Regions from separate parts of the Ensifer fredii genome, predicted to be linked through region 3. Evidence: predicted binding sites of a transcription regulator. Region 3 holds the regulator's gene; each other region holds the start of a gene.
What was found. The regulator PhoB, encoded in region 3, activates phosphate uptake and scavenging genes when phosphate is short. The targets are predictions, from matches to a motif close to TGTCATNNANCTGTCAT.
Positions count from the first base shown of each region.

Region 1 (4,528 bases), 870 kb from region 3:
CGGCTGCGCCATCGCGGGTGATCGGCAGTGCCTCGGTGATCACCGCCGGCTTCTGCGTCGCGTCGATCGCAAAAATCGTCGGCTGCGACGAAAGAACGGAGTCGTTCACCGCCCGCAGGAAGCCCGGCTTGTCGCCGACGGCCGCCAGGCCGGAAAGGGCGCCGAACCCGATCGGCAGACCGTCCTTCTCGGCGGAGCGAATCTGCGGGTAGATGGCCTCCCCCTCGCCGCGCGCGTAAATCATCACATGCGCCCGCGCGCCGCCGTCCTCGACGAGATCGACCTCGTTGGCGGTGGCGAACAGATTGCGGCCGGGAATGGCGACCGCGCCCTCGGGCGAAACCCCGGACGGCAGCAGCTGCAGCAGTTGCGGCTCGGCACCGGTGTCCTTGTAGACGCCGACGATCGAGGCGCGCTCGGAAAGCACGAAGAACAGCTTGTCGTCGCCGTACTGCGCCGTTTCCATGCCTTCCGGCTCGATGCCCTTCGCCGAAGAGCGCTTTTCCGGGTAGTGGCCGACGGCAGCGATGGCGTGCTCCAGGCTTGCACCGGACTCGAACAGCACCTTGCCGGTGACGTCGAAGATCGTGAAGCCGCGCGAGCCGCCTTCGTAGTCGCCCTCATTGGCGACGACCAGACGGTTGTCGTCGAGCCACTTCACGGCATCCGGCTCGCGCTTGACGCCGGTCAGATCGCTCGCAAACGAAATGGCGCCGTCACGCTTCGCGTCAACATTCTTGAGGTCCGCCGTACCGGCGGAAAAATGCGCCCTCACGGCCGCTGATTTGCCGTCGATGATCACGATGTGATTGTTTTCCTGCAGCGTCAGCGCAATCTCGGCCTTGCCGTTGAACGCGACGAATTCCGGCTCCGGATCGTCGCCGGCGACTTCGGCAAGGCCGGTGAGCGTCACATGCTTGATCGTCGCGCAATCGGCAACGCCGTCCTTCAGCGACAGGATCACGAGATCGCCGGCCGGCAGCTGCGGGATCTCACCGTCGTTGACGTCCTCGTCGCGCTCGTTCTCGATGGCGATCGCCGCCAGCGTCCGGTCCTTGTTGACGGTGACGGAATCCGGCTGGCCACCGAGATCGCAGGTGGCGTCGATCTTTTTCGTCGCGACATCGACGACGGCAAGCAGGCCGGAGGTCTTGGTGAAACTTTCACGGGTGTTGACGGCGACCAGCGCCTTCGGGCCGGCGACAGCGACCGACGTCGGCTCGCCCTCGAAGGAAACGATGCCGCCGGCCTTCGGCGCGCGGGCGTCGGTGATATCGATGAAGCCGATACGCTTGCCGGGGCTGTCCGTATAGATGAGCGTGTTGCCGTCCTCGCTGGCGGCAATGATTTCCGCTGAGGTCGGTGCCTTTTGGTCGGCGCCTTCGGGCAAGTTGCCGGCGACCGCAAAGGATGCAATGCGGTTAAAGACCTGTTCGGCCTGAGCGGCCGGCGCCGTCGATGCGGCGAGTGCCGCCGCCAAGGCGGCTGTGATGGAAAAAGCCCTCATTTATCCCTCCTGTCGCGGCGCGCGCCCGGAGATCAGGCCTTCCGACACCGCGTTCGCGTCCGGAGTCGCAATTCGTCCACCTCCGGATGGGAGGCTTGTGCAACCGTCCTGTAACAGCCCGATGACAGCGGAGGTTAAATGAAAAGAGGCCCGGATCGACCGGGCCCCAATCAACCTGCCGGCGATCCTGGAAGGAAGGCGGCAGATGGAACATGAACTTGCTTGCGGCCTCTTTGGCGTCGCCGCCGACCCGGACCGCGCGGCATCTCGAGGCCCTTTCGGACCTCGACACGTCCGATTAGTTGACGGCGTCCTTCAGGCCCTTACCGGCCGTGAACTTCGGCACGTTGCGTGCCGGGATGTCAACTTCCGCACCCGTCGACGGGTTGCGGCCCTTGCTCGCTTCGCGGCGGGTCACGGAGAAGTTGCCGAAGCCGACGAGACGAATGTCGCCGCCGTTCTTCAGTTCACCCTGAATGGTCTCAAACACTGCATCAACAGCGGAAGACGCATCGGCCTTGGAAAGACCGGCCTTCTCGGCAACGGCAGACACGAGCTCATTTTTGTTCATGTTTCCACCCCTTTCATATTGGTTCGAAACGACTGTCTTCTTAAGCCGCGGCCGCTTGCGCACAGCCACGTCTTGCCATTCCCAATTGCGCCGAATCCCTTGAAATGCAAGGCTTAGAGGGTGCTTTTACAACAGAAAAGACCGGCAAATGGCCGGTCTTTTCCGTTTTTTTGGCAAAGGGCGCAACGGGGACACAGTCCCTCCCCTATTTGCGCGTCCTCAGTGGGCGATCGAGGTGCCCGCCTCGTCCTGCGAATCGACCGGCGAAATGGTGCCGGCATGGCTTGCCGGGTCCCATTCAATCGGCTCGGGACGCCGCGTCAATGCGTGCTCGAGCACCTCGCCCATCCGCGAAACCGGGATGATTTCGAGGCTGTTCTTCACATTGTCCGGGATCTCCGCAAGATCCTTGGCGTTCTCTTCAGGGATCAGCACCTTCTTGATGCCGCCACGCAGAGCCGCCAACAGCTTCTCCTTCAAGCCGCCGATCGGCAGGACACGGCCGCGCAGGGTGATCTCGCCGGTCATCGCCACATCCTTGGAGATCGGAATGCCGGTCATCACCGAAACAATTGCCGTCGCCATGGCGACGCCCGCCGACGGGCCATCCTTCGGCGTTGCACCTTCCGGCACGTGCACGTGGATGTCGCGCTTGTCGAAGAGCGGCGGCTCAATGCCGAAATCGATCGCACGCGATCGGACATAGGAGGCCGCCGCGGAAATCGATTCCTTCATGACGTCGCGCAGGTTGCCGGTGACCGTCATGCGGCCCTTGCCCGGCATCATCACGCCTTCGATCGTCAGCAATTCACCGCCCACCTCGGTCCAGGCAAGACCCGTGACAACGCCCACCTGGTCGTCGCGTTCGGCTTCGCCATGGCGGAAGCGCGGCACGCCGAGATAGTCGGGGACGTTCTCGGCCGTCACTTCGACCTTCTTGGTCTTGCCCTTTAGGATCTCGGTCACGGCCTTGCGCGCAAGCTTCATCAGCTCACGCTCGAAGTTGCGAACGCCCGCCTCGCGCGTGTAGGTCTGGATCACCGCCATAAGCGCGCCGTCGGTCACGGAGAACTCGTTCGGCTGCAGCGCATGATCGCGAATCGCCTTCGGCAGCAGGTGCCGCTTGGCGATTTCCAGCTTTTCCTCTTCCGTGTAGCCGGCGATGCGGATCACTTCCATGCGGTCCATCAGCGGCGCCGGAATGTTCAGCGTGTTCGCCGTGGTGATGAACATCACGTTCGAGAGGTCGTACTCGACCTCGAGATAGTGATCCATGAAGGTCGAGTTCTGTTCCGGATCGAGCACTTCGAGAAGCGCCGAGGACGGATCGCCGCGGAAGTCCTGGCCCATCTTGTCGATCTCGTCGAGCAGGAACAGCGGATTGGACCGCTTGGCCTTCTTCATCGACTGCACGACCTTGCCGGGCATGGAGCCGATATAGGTGCGGCGGTGGCCACGGATCTCGGCCTCGTCACGCACGCCGCCGAGCGCCATGCGGATATATTCGCGGCCGGTCGCCTTGGCGATAGACTTGGCGAGCGAGGTCTTGCCGACGCCCGGAGGGCCGACGAGGCACAGGATCGGGCCCCTGATCTTCGCGGAACGGGCCTGCACGGCGAGATACTCGACGATACGCTCCTTGACCTTGTCGAGACCGAAGTGATCGGCGTCCAGCACCTTTTCGGCGTGGTTGAGGTCCGTCTTGATCTTCGACTTCTTGCCCCAGGGCAGGCCCAGGAGCCAATCCAGATAATTGCGCACGACGGTCGCTTCGGCCGACATCGGGCTCATCTGGCGCAGCTTCTTCAGCTCCGCATCGGCCTTTTCGCGCGCTTCCTTGGAGAGCTTCGTCTTAGCGATACGCTCCTCGATTTCGGCCATCTCGTCGCGGCCGTCTTCGCTGTCGCCGAGCTCCTTCTGGATCGCCTTCATCTGTTCGTTGAGGTAGTACTCGCGCTGTGTCTTCTCCATCTGGCGCTTAACGCGCGAACGGATGCGCTTTTCCACCTGCAGAACCGAGATCTCGCCTTCCATGAAGCCGAGCGCCTTTTCAAGGCGCATCTTCACGCTGGTCGTCTCGAGCATTTCCTGCTTCTCGACGATCTTGATCGACAGGTGAGAGGCAACCGTGTCGGCGAGCTTGGAATAGTCGTCGATCTGGCTGGCGACGCCGACGACTTCCGGCGAAATCTTCTTGTTCAGCTTCACGTAGCTCTCGAATTCGGACACGACCGAGCGGCTCAGCGCCTCGATCTCGACCGGGTCCTCTTCCGGCTCGCGCAACACATGGGCGACCGCTTCGTAGAAGTCGTCGCGGGAGGTGTAGCGATCGATCTCCGCCCGTGCACGCCCCTCGACGAGAACCTTGACGGTGCCATCGGGGAGCTTCAGGAGCTGCAGCACGTTGGCGATCGTTCCGACGCGGTAGATCGCGGAGGGTTCCGGATCGT
Region 1 covers NZ_CP024307.1:1,379,090-1,383,617, reverse strand. Annotated here, with positions in the region: gene NXT3_RS06660 (esterase-like activity of phytase family protein) at 1-1,507, opposite strand, end outside; gene hupB (non-specific DNA-binding protein Hbs) at 1,806-2,078, opposite strand; gene lon (endopeptidase La) at 2,298-4,528, opposite strand, start outside.
Region 1: the regulator PhoB is predicted to act here: its motif matches at 1,618-1,634, upstream of NXT3_RS06660 (esterase-like activity of phytase family protein).

Region 2 (4,528 bases), 1.6 Mb from region 3:
TTCCGGGATGACGCCGAGACGGCCGACAAGGGTGAAGTATTCTTCGACGTAGTCGCGATAGCGCGGATCTCCTTCCGGATTGACGACCTCGAAGTCGACATCGGGACGGATTCTGAGGCCATAGCGGCGGAGGCGGGTGTCGATGATCTGCGGACGGCCGATCAGGATCGGCTTGGCCGTGCCTTCTTCCAAGAGCACCTGGGCGGCGCGCAACACCCGTTCGTCTTCTCCTTCGGCGAAGATGACGCGGTTCTTGGGGGCGTTCTTGGCGGCTGCGAAGACCGGCTTCATGATGAAGCCGGAGCGGAAGACGAAGCGGTTGAGCTTGTCGAGATAGGCGTCGAAATCCTGGATCGGCCGGGTAGCGACGCCGCTCTCGGCTGCAGCCTTGGCCACCGCCGGAGCGATGCGCAGGATCAACCGCTGGTCGAAGGGCGAGGGGATGAGATAGTCGGGTCCGAAGACCGGCGTTTCCCCTGAATAGGCACGGGCCGCAACATCCGACGGCTCCTCGCGCGCCAGGCCGGCGATTGCCCGCACCGCCGCCATCTTCATCTCTTCATTGATGGTGCGCGCGCCGCAATCGAGCGCGCCGCGGAAGATATGCGGGAAGCAAAGGACGTTGTTGACCTGGTTCGGGAAGTCGGAGCGTCCGGTGCAGATCATCGCGTCCGGCCGCGCGGCGCGCGCCACTTCCGGCATGATTTCCGGTGTCGGGTTGGCGAGCGCCATGATCAGCGGCTTCTCGGCCATCTGGGCGAGCAGTTCGGGCTTGAGGACGCCTGCTGCAGAAAGTCCCAGGAAAACGTCGGCGCCGCCGATGCTGTCGGCAAGCACGCGATTGGCGCTGTCCTGCGCGTAGATGGCCTTCCATTCGTCCATCAGAACCTCGCGGCCCTTATAGACGAGACCCTCCAGGTCATGGACCCAGATGTTTTCGGGCTTGGCGCCAAGGGTGACGAGAAGGTTCAGGCAGGCAAGGGCGGCAGCGCCGGCGCCCGAGGCGACGATCTTCGCCTTGGCGATGTCCTTGCCGGCGAGTTCCAGGCCGTTCAGGACGGCGGCGGCGACAATGATCGCCGTTCCGTGCTGGTCATCATGGAAGACGGGAATGTCCATCTTCTCCCGCAAGCGGCGCTCGACCTCGAAACATTCCGGAGCCTTGATGTCTTCGAGATTGATGCCGCCGAAGGTCGGCTCGAGCGCGGAAACCACGTCGACCATGCGTTCGACGGTCGGCGCGTCGATCTCGATATCGAAGACATCGATGCCGGCGAATTTCTTGAAGAGGACGGCCTTGCCTTCCATCACCGGTTTTGAGGCCAGGGGACCGATATTGCCGAGGCCGAGCACGGCGGTGCCGTTGGAGACCACGGCGACGAGGTTAGAGCGGGCGGTGAAATCGGCGGCGCTCGCCGGGTCATCCCTGATGGCAAGGCAGGGGGCTGCGACGCCGGGCGAATAGGCGAGCGCCAGATCGCGCTGATTGCCGAGCGGTTTGGTGGGCTGGATCTCTAGCTTGCCCGGACGGGGGTAGCGGTGGAAGAAGAGTGCCTGCTGGTCGATGTCTCCGCTCGCCGGAGCCGATTGAGGTTTCGCTTTTTCGCCCGTGGTCATGCCGTCACATCCCCGTTTCTGGATCGGGGCCTTTTGGCACGAATTCCCGCCCGCGTACAGTTTCACGGCAGCGCTTTTCATCAGCCCGATCCGGTCCGCCGAATTCCGGTGTCATCTTCCTGAAACACGAGTCTGGTTTTGACGAGGCGAGACATAGCTCGAGAAGGCGAGGATCTCATGGTTGCGATATCGGGATCTCAACAGAATCCGGTGCGGAAATTGCGGACGCTGTTCATCTCCGACGTCCATCTGGGCTCGAAGGCGGCGAAGACGGACTACCTGATCGATTTCCTGCGCCACCATGAGGCCGAGACTATCATTCTCGTCGGCGACATCGTCGACGGCTGGCGGTTGAAGCGGAGCTGGTACTGGCCGCAGTCCTGCAACGACGTCGTTCAGAAGCTCCTGCGCAAGGCGCGCAAGGGTTCGCGCATTATTTACATTCCCGGCAACCACGATGAGTTCATGAGGGATTTTCCGGGCGTCCACTTCGGCGGTATCGAGGTCGCGGCGCGCCACATGCACCAGGGCGCGGACGGGCGCAACTACCTCGTGCTGCATGGCGACGAATTCGACGTCGTCGTGCGCAACGCGCGTGTGCTCGCCTATCTCGGCGACTGGGCCTACGACACGGCAATCGCTATTAATATCGGCCTTGCCGCCATTCGCCGCCGCCTCGGCATGCCGTATTGGTCGTTTTCGTCCTGGGCGAAGCTGCAGGTCAAGCACGCGGTGAATTTCATCGGCGAGTTTCAGAGGGTCGTTGCGGAGGAAGCCCGCCGGCATAACGCCCAGGGCGTGATCTGCGGGCATATCCATCACGCGGTGATCGAGGACATCGACGAGATCCGCTACATCAACACCGGTGACTGGGTCGAAAGCTGCACGGCGATCGCCGAGCATTTCGACGGCACGATGGAACTGCTCACCTGGCATAGCCTGCGCGGCGGAGTGGCGGTGGAAACCTCGGCCGATGGCTTGCCCGTGACTTTGGCCGCGCCGCGGGCAGCCTGAGGTCCTCGGTACCAGGCCTGAGCCCCACCTGTGGCTAAAACTAGCGGCTAGCGAGCTGGCGGATATTCGTGCTAGGGGTTGCGCACAGCCATCAGGTCCTCCCATGATTCCCGCATCCGCGCGCCCCGTCCTGGGGCCTCCGCCGCGTTATTTCGCGCTCCGCATCGGGTTGCTCTTCTGCGCGCCGCTGATCGTCAACGGCTTCGCCATGCCGTATTTCCCGGTCTGGCTCAACGGCTTGTCGATGAGCGATTTCGAGATCGGCGTGGTCCTCGCCGTGCCGATGTTCATCCGGGTCATCACGGCGCCATTGGCGGGTGTGCTGGCGGACAGGCTCGGTGAGCGCACGATCGTGCTGATCTGGTCGGCCTGCCTCTCGCTTGCACTCGCCTTCGTCCTCTTCTTCGCCAAGGACTTCTGGCCGGTGCTGGTGATCTATGCGCTGCAGTCGGCCGCCTATTCGCCTTACCTCCCGATCGTCGAGGCGATCGCGCTTTCGGGCGTGCGCCGCTGGGGTTTTGACTATGCGCAGATGCGCGTCTGGGGATCGATCGCCTTTATTGGTGCGACGATGCTCGGCGGCTGGATGACCGGCCTCATCGGCGGTGCAATGGTGCTGCCGGCGATGGCCGCCGGTTTCGGCCTGACCGTTGCGATGGCCTGCGCAGCTCCGCGCATCGGCCGCCCACGCAGGCCTTCGCCGATCACGGCAATCACCGAAGCGCCGCCGCAATCGCTGCGGCAGCCCGATTTGCAGCTGCTTTTGATCGGCGTCACGCTGGTCAACAGCAGCCATGCGATGCTGTTCGCGTTTTCTGCCATTTATTGGCAGCAGATCGGCTATAGCGGCACGCAGATCGGGGCGCTGTGGAGTGCCGGGGTGGCGGCGGAAGTGCTGATGTTCTTCTTTGCCAAGGCCATTACCAGGCGCTTCAGCGTCTGGACGATGATCTTCTCCGGCTGCCTGCTGGCGGTCGCGCGCTGGCTGATCTTTCCGATGGACCTCGGTTTTACCGGTTACTTCGTCCTCCAGTGCCTGCACGCCTTTACCTATGCGATCATGCACACCGGCATGCAGCACAAGCTGGTCGAGCGCGTCGCCGAGGAGCAGGAGGCCTCCGCCCAGGGCCTCTATTTTTTCTACACCGGCATCTTCACGGCGATCTTCACCTTCCTGTCGGGCTACTTTTACGCCTGGTTCGGTGTCGCCGGCTTCTATTCGATGTCGGTCGTGGCGCTATGCGGATGCTGCTTCGCCTATGCCGGCTGGTATCTTCAGCCCCACAGGCTCGGCTCGGGCGGGAAGACGAGCGAGGCCTCGTAGCGAAGCCCCGGGCTGCGGTCCTGTGCAAGCAGCAGCGGGCCGTCGAGGTCGACGAAGTCGGCTCCCTGCGCGACGAGGACGGCCGGAGCCATGGCGAGCGAACTGCCGACCATACAGCCGACCATGACCTTCAGGCCGAGCGCCCGGGCCTCTTCGCGCATGCGCAGCGCCTCGGTAAGTCCACCGGTCTTGTCGAGCTTGATGTTTACCGCGTCGTAGCGTCCGACGAGCGCCTTCAGGTCCTCGGTCGCATGCACGCTTTCGTCGGCGCAGACGGGAACCGAGTGTGCCACGGAGCCCAGCGCCTCGTCACGCCCCGCCGACAGGGGTTGCTCGATGAGGGCGATGCCGGCCTCGGCGCAGACAGCAAAATGCAAAGCGAGGTTTTCCGGCGTCCAGCCCTCGTTGGCGTCGAGGATGATGCTGCTTTTCGGTGCGCCTTTCCGCACCGCGCGGATTCGCGAGGTGTCGTCAGCGGTTCCGACCTTGACCTTCAGCAGCGCGCGATGGGCATATCTTGCGGCCTGCGCCATCATCTCTTCGGGCTCGGCGAGCGAGATCGTGTAGGCGGTC
Region 2 covers NZ_CP024307.1:2,101,164-2,105,691, reverse strand. Annotated here, with positions in the region: gene NXT3_RS10420 (NADP-dependent malic enzyme) at 1-1,617, opposite strand, end outside; gene NXT3_RS10415 (UDP-2,3-diacylglucosamine diphosphatase) at 1,795-2,631, shown strand; gene NXT3_RS10410 (MFS transporter) at 2,735-3,955, shown strand; gene dgcA (N-acetyl-D-Glu racemase DgcA) at 3,907-4,528, opposite strand, start outside.
Region 2: the regulator PhoB is predicted to act here: its motif matches at 1,727-1,743, upstream of NXT3_RS10415 (UDP-2,3-diacylglucosamine diphosphatase).

Region 3 (4,528 bases):
GCGCCTTCGTCGAGCGTACCTCGGGGGCGATCATCATCCTGCTGATCTTCCTCGTCATCATGAACCTCGGCGCAATTCTGTTGCGGCGTCGCTTTGAGCGTCGCTGGTAGTGGGGTAAGGACTATGAACATCATGTCGGAAGCTGCAGTCGAAAAGGCTCTGGACCAGAAAATGAACACGGTGCCCTTGAAGATGATCGGCAAGGATGTGTCGGTCTATTACGGCGAGAAGCGCGCGCTCTTCGACGTCAACCTGAATATCCGCGAGAATACCGTGACGGCGCTCATCGGCCCTTCCGGATGCGGCAAGTCGACCTTCCTGCGGACGCTCAACCGCATGAACGACACGATCGAGAATTGCCGGGTCACCGGCCGGATTACCCTCGACGAGGACGACATCTACGATCCGTCGATCGACGTGGTGGAACTGCGCGCCCGCGTCGGCATGGTCTTCCAGAAGCCCAATCCGTTCCCAAAGTCGATCTATGAGAATGTTTCCTACGGGCCGCGCATCCACGGCCTGGCCCGCACGAAGGCCGATTTCGATGAGATCGTCGAAACGAGCCTGCAGAAGGCGGGCCTGTGGAATGAGGTGAAGGACCGCCTGCAGGAGCCGGGGACGGGTCTTTCCGGCGGCCAGCAACAGCGCCTCTGCATCGCCCGCGCCGTTGCCGTCAGCCCGGAAGTGATTCTCATGGACGAGCCCTGCTCGGCCCTCGACCCGATCGCCACGGCCAAGGTCGAAGAGCTCATTCACGAGCTGCGCGCCAATTTCACCATCGTCATCGTGACCCACTCGATGCAGCAGGCGGCCCGCGTCTCGCAGCGCACCGCCATGTTCCACCTCGGCAATCTTGTCGAGGAGAACGACACCGACAAGATGTTCACCAATCCGGACGACCAGCGCACCCAGGATTACATCATGGGCCGCTTCGGCTGATCGCCCGAAAACCCACCGCGAAGAGTGCGCCCTCGAGGAACCGTAGATGTCTCACCCCCACATAACGACAGCCTTCGACGAAGAGCTTAAATATCTGACGCGCCGGATCTCGGAGATGGGCGGCCAGGCCGAGCAGATGGTGGCGGATTCAGTCCGGGCTCTGGTGAATTCCGATCTGGCGCTCGCCCAGAAGGTCATTTCCGACGATGCAATCTTGGACGACGCCGAGCGCCAGATCGGCGAAAAGGCGATCGTCACCATCGCCAAGCGACAGCCGATGGCCGCGGATCTCCGCGAGATCATGGGGTCGATCCGGATCGCCGCCGATCTCGAGCGCGTCGGCGACCTCGGCAAGAACACTGCCAAGCGCGTCATCGCGGTTGCCGGCTCCGGCATTCCGCGCAAGCTGGCGCGCGGTCTCGAGCACCTCGCCGAACTCGCCCTGATCCAGCTCAAGGAGGTCCTCGACGTTTACGCCTCGCGTTCGCCGGAGAAGGCAAACAGCATCCGCGAACGCGACGAGGAGATCGACGCGATTTACACCTCGTTGTTCCGCGAGCTGTTGACCTACATGATGGAGGATCCGCGCAACATCACCCCCTGCACGCATCTCCTTTTCTGCGCCAAGAACATCGAGCGTATCGGCGACCACGCCACCAATATCGCCGAAACCATCTACTACATGGCGACGGGCGCCCAGCCGCAGGGCGAGCGGCCGAAGGACGACATGACGTCAACGCTCGGATCCGTCACCGACTGAGGGGACACCCGCCAATCATGAATCTAGGCAAGGAGTCGTAACTGAATGTTGCCGAAGATAGCCGTTGTCGAGGACGAGGAAGCGCTCAGCGTGCTGCTGCGCTACAATCTCGAGGCTGAGGGCTTCGAGGTCGATACGATCTTTCGCGGCGACGAAGCGGAGATCCGCCTGCAGGAGCGCTTGCCCGACCTTCTCATCCTCGACTGGATGCTGCCCGGCGTCTCCGGCATCGAGCTTTGCCGCCGTCTCCGACAGCGCCCGGAGACCGAGCGGCTGCCGATCATCATGCTGACGGCGCGCGGCGAGGAAAGCGAGCGGGTGCGAGGCCTTGCGACCGGTGCCGACGACTACGTCGTCAAGCCGTTCTCGACGCCGGAGCTGATGGCGCGGGTCAAGGCGATGCTCCGGCGGGCGAAGCCTGAAGTGCTGTCGACGGTGCTTCGCTGCGGCGACATAGAGCTCGACCGCGAAACCCATCGCGTGCATCGTCGCACCCGCGAAGTGAGGCTCGGCCCGACGGAGTTCCGGCTCCTGGAGTTCCTGATGGCCTCGCCAGGCCGCGTCTTCTCCCGCTCGCAGCTGCTCGACGGCGTCTGGGGGCACGACATCTATGTCGACGAGCGAACGGTCGACGTCCATGTCGGCCGGCTGCGCAAGGCTCTGAATTTCTCCAATATGCCCGATGTGATCAGGACGGTGCGCGGCGCCGGCTATTCGTTGGAAAGCTGACGCTTGCGCTGCTTTTCCGGCGTTCCAAAGTGATAAGGGGCCCGACGGGCCCCTTCATGCGTCCTTGTTATTGCTCCGACCGATCAGCGCGCGCGGCGCCGCTCGGCCGAGGGCTGGTAGGCGAGGCGAGCGTGGTAGCTGCAATAGGGGGAGGATTCCGGCGAGTCGTTGCCGCAGAAGTGGAATTCTTCCTTGAGCGGGTCGCCGATCGGCCATTTGCAGGTCCGCTCGGTCAGCTGGGTGAGTTCCAGCCGGCGCGACATCGGCACGACAATGTTGGTGTCGAGTGCGAGATCCTGCTCCGCCACCAGATCGACGGCGACCTCTTCCTTGAGCACGGCCGTGCCGGCAGCGCGGGTAACCGTCCGGGTCACGGCGCGTGCCGCGTAGTTCGGGGCGCGGGGCGCCGAGGTCGTCCGCTTGGGACGAGCCGCCGCTGTCGCTCCGCCGGCCTTGGCGCGGCCTGGCAGGCTCAACCGATGAACCTTGCCGATCACCGCGTTACGGCTGACGCCTCCCAGCTGCGCCGCGATCTGGCTCGCGCTTAGGCCCTCGGACCATAGCTTCTTCAGCTTCTCAACCCGCTCGTCCGTCCAGTTCATGTCTGCACTCCCCGTTCTCGGCGTTGGGATGGCAGAATCCATCACCGTTCTCCGGAAAAGCCCCGGAGTTACAACGCGATAACTATTTTGGTGACTAGGTCCGCCGCATGCGTCTAGTAATTGAATATTAACCTACCGGCCGGGTGACTCCGTGGCAAGAGTCGCCGGAATCGCGCCGAATCGATTTCGCAGTTTTCCCCAACTTGCTGTCGGATAGTTGCATTTTTGCAAGCCCCGCATCGGGATTTTTTCGCGGTGCGGAATCCGGGCCGGCGCGACTGTTGCAAGCCTTGGTTTTGTTGACATTGCGCCGCGATATGGGAATAGTGCCTGCGCCGCCGAAAGGCGGCATTTTTGATTTTTGTCGGGCCGATACGTCCGACAGCGATGCCGATGACGAAGGAGATGCTGATCATGGCCGCAACACCGCCGCTCTACGACACCTATCTGCGTGCGCCGTTGCGTTTCGAGCGAGGCGAGGGCGTCTGGCTGATTGCCGAAGACGGCACCCGCTATCTCGACTTTGCAGCCGGCGTCGCGGTTAATTCGCTCGGCCATGCCCATCCTCATCTCGTCGAAGCGCTGAAAGCGCAGGCGGAGAAGCTCTGGCATGTGTCCAATCTCTACGATGTTCCCGGCCAGGAGAGCCTGGCGCAGCGGCTGACGGCGGTCACCTTCGCCGATCGAGTGTTCTTCACCAATTCCGGTGCGGAAGCGCTCGAATGTGCGATCAAGACGGCGCGCCGCTACCATTTCGCCAAGGGCCATCCGGAGCGGTTCCACATCATCACCTTCGAAGGCGCCTTCCACGGCCGCACCATCGCGACGATTGCCGCCGGCGGCCAGCAGAAATACATCGAAGGGTTCGGGCCGAAGGCTCCGGGCTTCTATCAGGTGCCGTTCGGCGACATCGCCGCCGTCAAGACCGCGATCAACGACGAGACCGCTGCAATCCTGGTCGAGCCGATCCAGGGCGAGGGCGGCATTCGCCTCGCTTCGAAAGAATTCATGCAGGAACTGCGCGCGCTCTGCGACGAGTTCGGGCTGCTGTTGATCCTCGACGAGGTCCAGTGCGGCGTCGGCCGCACAGGCAAGCTCTTCGCGCATGAATGGTCGGGCATCAAGCCGGACATCATGGCCGTCGCCAAGGGCATCGGCGGCGGCTTCCCTCTCGGCGCCTGCCTGGCAACGGAAGCGGCGGCGGCCGGCATGGTGGCCGGCACCCACGGCTCCACCTACGGCGGCAATCCGCTGGCGATGGCGGTCGGCAATGCGGTGCTCGATGTCGTCCTGGCCGATGGTTTCCTGGAGAATGTCAGCGACGTGGGATTGGTGTTCCGCCAGGGGCTTGCCTCGCTCAAGGATCGCTTCCCCGACGTGATCGAGGAGATCCGCGGCGACGGCCTGATGCTCGGCATCAAGGCAAAGGTGCCTTCCGCCGACTTCCTGAAGGCGATCCGCGCCGAGAAGCTGCTTGCCGTGCCGGCCGGTGAGAACG
Region 3 covers NZ_CP024307.1:508,491-513,018, forward strand. Annotated here, with positions in the region: gene pstA (phosphate ABC transporter permease PstA) at 1-110, shown strand, start outside; gene pstB (phosphate ABC transporter ATP-binding protein PstB) at 124-939, shown strand; gene phoU (phosphate signaling complex protein PhoU) at 986-1,699, shown strand; gene phoB (phosphate regulon transcriptional regulator PhoB) at 1,745-2,428, shown strand; gene NXT3_RS02470 (GcrA family cell cycle regulator) at 2,512-3,030, opposite strand; gene NXT3_RS02475 (aspartate aminotransferase family protein) at 3,445-4,528, shown strand, end outside.

Region 4 (4,528 bases), on a different replicon from region 3:
CGCCACCGGTTTCGGCGGTCCCGGATTTTCCGCCGAGCTGGTGCTGACGCTGTTGAAGGACGGCAGCTATCGCAAGCATATGGAGACGGTGCGGCAGCGATTGTCGCGGGCAATGGCCGAGACGATCGGAAAGCTCCGGGCGATCGGCATTGAGCCCTGGATCGAGCCGCAGGCGGGCATGTTCGTCTGGTGCCGGCTGCCGGACGGCGTCGACGCCGCGGACGTCGCCAGAAGGGCGCTTGCCAGAAACATCGTGCTCGCCCCCGGCAATGTCTTCAGCCAGGCGCAGACGGCCGGCAATTTTCTGCGCTTCAACGTGGCACAGTCCGAGGACGAGCGGCTGTTTCGCGAGCTGTCGGCTCTTCTGCGCCGGTGATATCGACCGGCGTCTTCATGATGATCTCGCGCGGGTCAGGCGTCGCAATGCCGGCTGCCTGGAAGGCGTCCCAGAGCGCCATGAACACCTGGCCGCGGATGTTCGTGAGCCCGTTCGCCGGATCGGAAATCCAGAATCTGAGCTTGAAGGTAAGCGACGAGCCGCCGAAACCGGTCATCCAGCAGACCGGCTCGGCATAGACGCTGGCGACCCGCGGAACGCTCTTGGCGGTTTCGATCGCAAGCCGGGCGACCTCGTGCGGATCGCTCTTCGGCGACGTTTCGAAGGTCACGTCGATGCGGACATAGTCGCTGGAAAACGACCAGTTCACCACCTGCTTGGAGATGAAGTCCTCGTTCGGGATCAGGTACTCCTTGCCGTCGCGGGTGATGACGGAGACGAAGCGGGAGCGCAGGTCGCGGATCGAGCCGAAGGTTTCCCCAAGCGTGATTGTGTCGCCCGGCTTGATCGACTTGTCGAGCAGGATGATGATCCCGGAGATGAAGTTCGACACCACCTTCTGCAGGCCGAAGCCGATGCCGACGCCGACGGCGCCCGAAAAGACGGTGAGCGCCGTCAGATCAATGCCGGTCGCCGACAGCGCGATCGTGCCGGCAAGGACGATGAGCCCGATCTTGATCAGCTTGCTGATCAGCACCTTCAGCGACGGCGTCAGGTCGGCGGATTTCTGGATCCAATTCGACGACATGTTGCCGGTGAGAACGGCGAGCCAGATCATTGCGGCGGAGAGCACGATCGCCTTCAGTACGAGCAGCAGCGAAAGGCGAACGGCACCGAGATTGACGGCGGCATTGTCGAGCGCCGTCAGCACCGGGCGATCCAGCCCGAGCGCGTAAAGCGCGAAGTAGAGCCAGCCGAGGACGGCGACGACGCGCGCCAGCGTCTGGTTGCGGATGATGCGGGTCAAGACGGCGATGATGAACCAGGCGGCGACCAGCGTCAGCACCGTCCCCACCAGCCAGCGGTAGGACGGCCAGCCGTAGCGCGACAGCACGACGTCGGCGATCCACAGCCAGACGATCAGGAACAGCCATTTGAGCCGCCGCATGAAGGCGATGATGACGCGCAGCAGGTCCGGATTTCCCCTGATCATCCGGGCGCGGGCTTCGAGCGCCGGCTCCAGGCGCTTAGCGGCGAGGCCGCAAGCGAAATAGCCGACGACGATCACGGCGCACTGATAGAGCGTCCATTCGTTGAGCACAAACCGCTCGAGCCACGCCGCGGTGGCATTGATGGTCTCGACGAAATCCATCGTCTCTGTCTTCGCAATTCTTGTGCTGCCTGTTCCTGTACGAGGACAGGGCATGGAACAAGCGGCGGCCGTCGGGCGCCCTGAAAAGGCGCACTGCGCAGACATATAATTAACCGGGCAGGGAATTTGTTCAATTCGTCCCACGCAGCAAGGGCTCGAATGCGGATGGCCACCCCCTCTAGCCTGCCGGCCATCTCCCCCCACAAGGGGGGAGATTGGATGTGGCACGCTTTGCACCTCGACCGAAGCGTTCCGCTTACAGAAGCGGCAAGGTCGGAGCGAGGGGCCGGCCGCAAATGATCTCCCTCCTTGTGGGGGAGATGGCCGGCAGGCCAGAGGGGGGTGCTTCAGCCACGGCCCCGAGAGCGCCCAACTGTCATCCGCCTGTCATCTTGCGATGATGTTTATCCGGAACTCAACTTCGTCGGAATCGCGGTTCGTTGCCCGGGTAAATGATGCTCATCTTGTTCGTCGCCGGTGCCTTCCTAGCCATCAATCTGTTGAGCCTGATGATAGCGGGCTGGCGGATCTGGCCACGTCTCGGCCCGCAGCCGCGGACGACCTATCGACCGCCGGTCTCCCTCGTCATCCCGCTCTGCGGAATCGAAGAATTTTCCCGGGAAACGCTTGAAAGCGCGTTTCGCCTGGATTGGCCGGAATACGAAGTCATCTTCTGCGTCGCCGATGCCAAGGATCCGTTGATTCCGCTGATCGAGGCCGCGCGCCGGCGCCACCCGGGCATTCCCGCGGCGATCCTCATCGGCGACGACCGGATCAGCGCCAATCCGAAGCTCAACAACTGCGTAAAGGGCTGGAATGCGGCCGCGCATGAATGGGTGGTGCTCGCCGACTCGAACGTGCTGATGCCGGCCGATTACCTTATTCGGCTGATGGCAGCGTGGGGACGCGAGTCCGGGCTCGTCTGCTCAACGCCGCTCGGGTCGCGTCCGAATGGATTCTGGGCGGAGGTCGAATGCGCCTTCCTCAACGCCCATCAGGCCCGCTGGCAATATGCCGGCGAAGCCCTCGGCTTCGGCTTTGCGCAGGGCAAAAGCATGCTCTGGCGCAAGAGCATGCTGGATGCCAACGGCGGCATCCAGGCTCTGGCGGCGGAGATCGCCGAGGATGCGGCCGCGACGAAACTGGTGAGAAGCCTCGGCCTGAAGGTGCACCTCGTTTCCGCGCCGTTCGACCAGCCGCTCGGCACGCGGACGTTCCGCGAGGTTTGGGCGCGGCAGTGTCGCTGGGCGCGGCTGCGGCGCGTCACCTTTCCCCAGTTCTTCGGCCTGGAGATTCTGGCCGGCGTCGTGCCGCCGCTCCTGCTGTCGACGCTCGTCGCCATCGCTGCGGGTCACAGCGTGCTCGCCGTCGCGGCTCTTGTCGCAATTGCCGCCTACCTGCCGGAAATTTTGCTCGTCCATTGGAAGAACTGGCATCTCTCCCGCTGGTCGCTCGTCGCCATGCTCACCCGCGACCTGCTGCTGCCGGTCATCTGGGTCCGCAGCTGGTTCGCCGGCAGCGCCGACTGGCGCGGCAACAGAATGTCGATCGGCTCGCAGGAGTCGCGGCTGGAAACGGGTGAGCTGCCGCTGGTGGTGAGTACGTCGTAGGGAGCTGGCGCTGGTCAGAAACGCCCGGGAAATATGCTCATTCGGGCGCAGAGCGCGTGCAATTCCCGGTCCGTTCTTTTTTCAATGTCGCGCATTGCGAGGCTGAACGGTTGCTGCGGAGCTTTGCCGGAAAGCAGCGGCAGCTTGCGGCCCTGAGCCGACTTTCGGCGTCACGGTGTCGAATGTCCGAAAGTTGCCAGGACAGTCATTGCCCAGGCAGGACGTCTGCGCCATTGGCACCGGGTTGCGAGTGCTCGACATTGTGAGCATTCACGATTGCCGGCGAACAAATGGCGAGCGATGATCTCACCCAAAGTCGCTCTGAACGGGACCCCGAAAATTTCCTCTTCCCTGTGTCTTCCTGTTATTGTGGAGACGAGGAGATGGCCCTGTGAGCGAGAACCGCAAGCTAGCGGCGATCCTGGCTGCCGACGTGGTCGGGTACAGCCGGCTGGCCGGCGCAGACGAAGACCGTACTTTGGCCAGGTTGCGGGCGCTGCGCAGCGACCTGATCGATCCGACCATCGCCGTCCACAACGGACGCGTGATCAAGCGCACAGGCGATGGGGCGCTGGTCGAGTTCCGCAGTGTAGTAGACGCCGTGCGCTGCGCCATTGAGGTGCAGAACGGTATGGTCGAGCGCAATGCCGGCGTGCCGCAGGACCGCCGCATCGAGTTCCGGATCGGAATTCATCTCGGCGACGTGGTCGAGGAAAGCGACGGCGACCTGATGGGCGACGGCGTCAACATCGCCTCGCGTCTGGAGGGCGTCGCTGCGCCAGGGGCCATCTGCCTATCCGAGGATGCCTATCGCCAGGTCAAGGCGCGGCTTGACCTCTCAGTCAGCGATCTCGGCAACACGCAGCTCAAGAACATCGCCGAGCCGATCCGGGTGTATTCGCTGCGTGTCGGCACCACCGAGGCAAAGGCAACCGCGACCTCACAGCCGGTGACAAGCCGGCCGACGACGGAACTGCCGCCGAAACTGTCGATCGCCGTGCTGCCCTTCGCCAACATGAGCGGTGATGCCGAGCAGGAATATTTCGCCGACGGAATCTCCGAAGACATCATCACATCTCTCTCAAAGCTGCCGCAGCTCTTCGTCATCGCCCGCAATTCGTCGTTCACGTTCAAGGGCAAGAACGTTCACGTGCAGGAGGTCGGCAGAAACCTCGGCGTACGCTACGTGCTGGAAGGCAGCGTCCGCAAATCGGAAACAGGGTGCGCATCACGGCGCAGCTTATCGACGCAGCCTCGAGCGGACATCTG
Region 4 covers NZ_CP024310.1:5,886-10,413, forward strand. Annotated here, with positions in the region: gene NXT3_RS23635 (aminotransferase-like domain-containing protein) at 1-376, shown strand, start outside; gene NXT3_RS23640 (mechanosensitive ion channel family protein) at 312-1,649, opposite strand; gene NXT3_RS23650 (ceramide glucosyltransferase) at 2,102-3,259, shown strand; partial or broken gene NXT3_RS23655 (adenylate/guanylate cyclase domain-containing protein) at 3,651-4,528, shown strand, end outside.
Region 4: the regulator PhoB is predicted to act here: its motif matches at 2,024-2,040, upstream of NXT3_RS23650 (ceramide glucosyltransferase).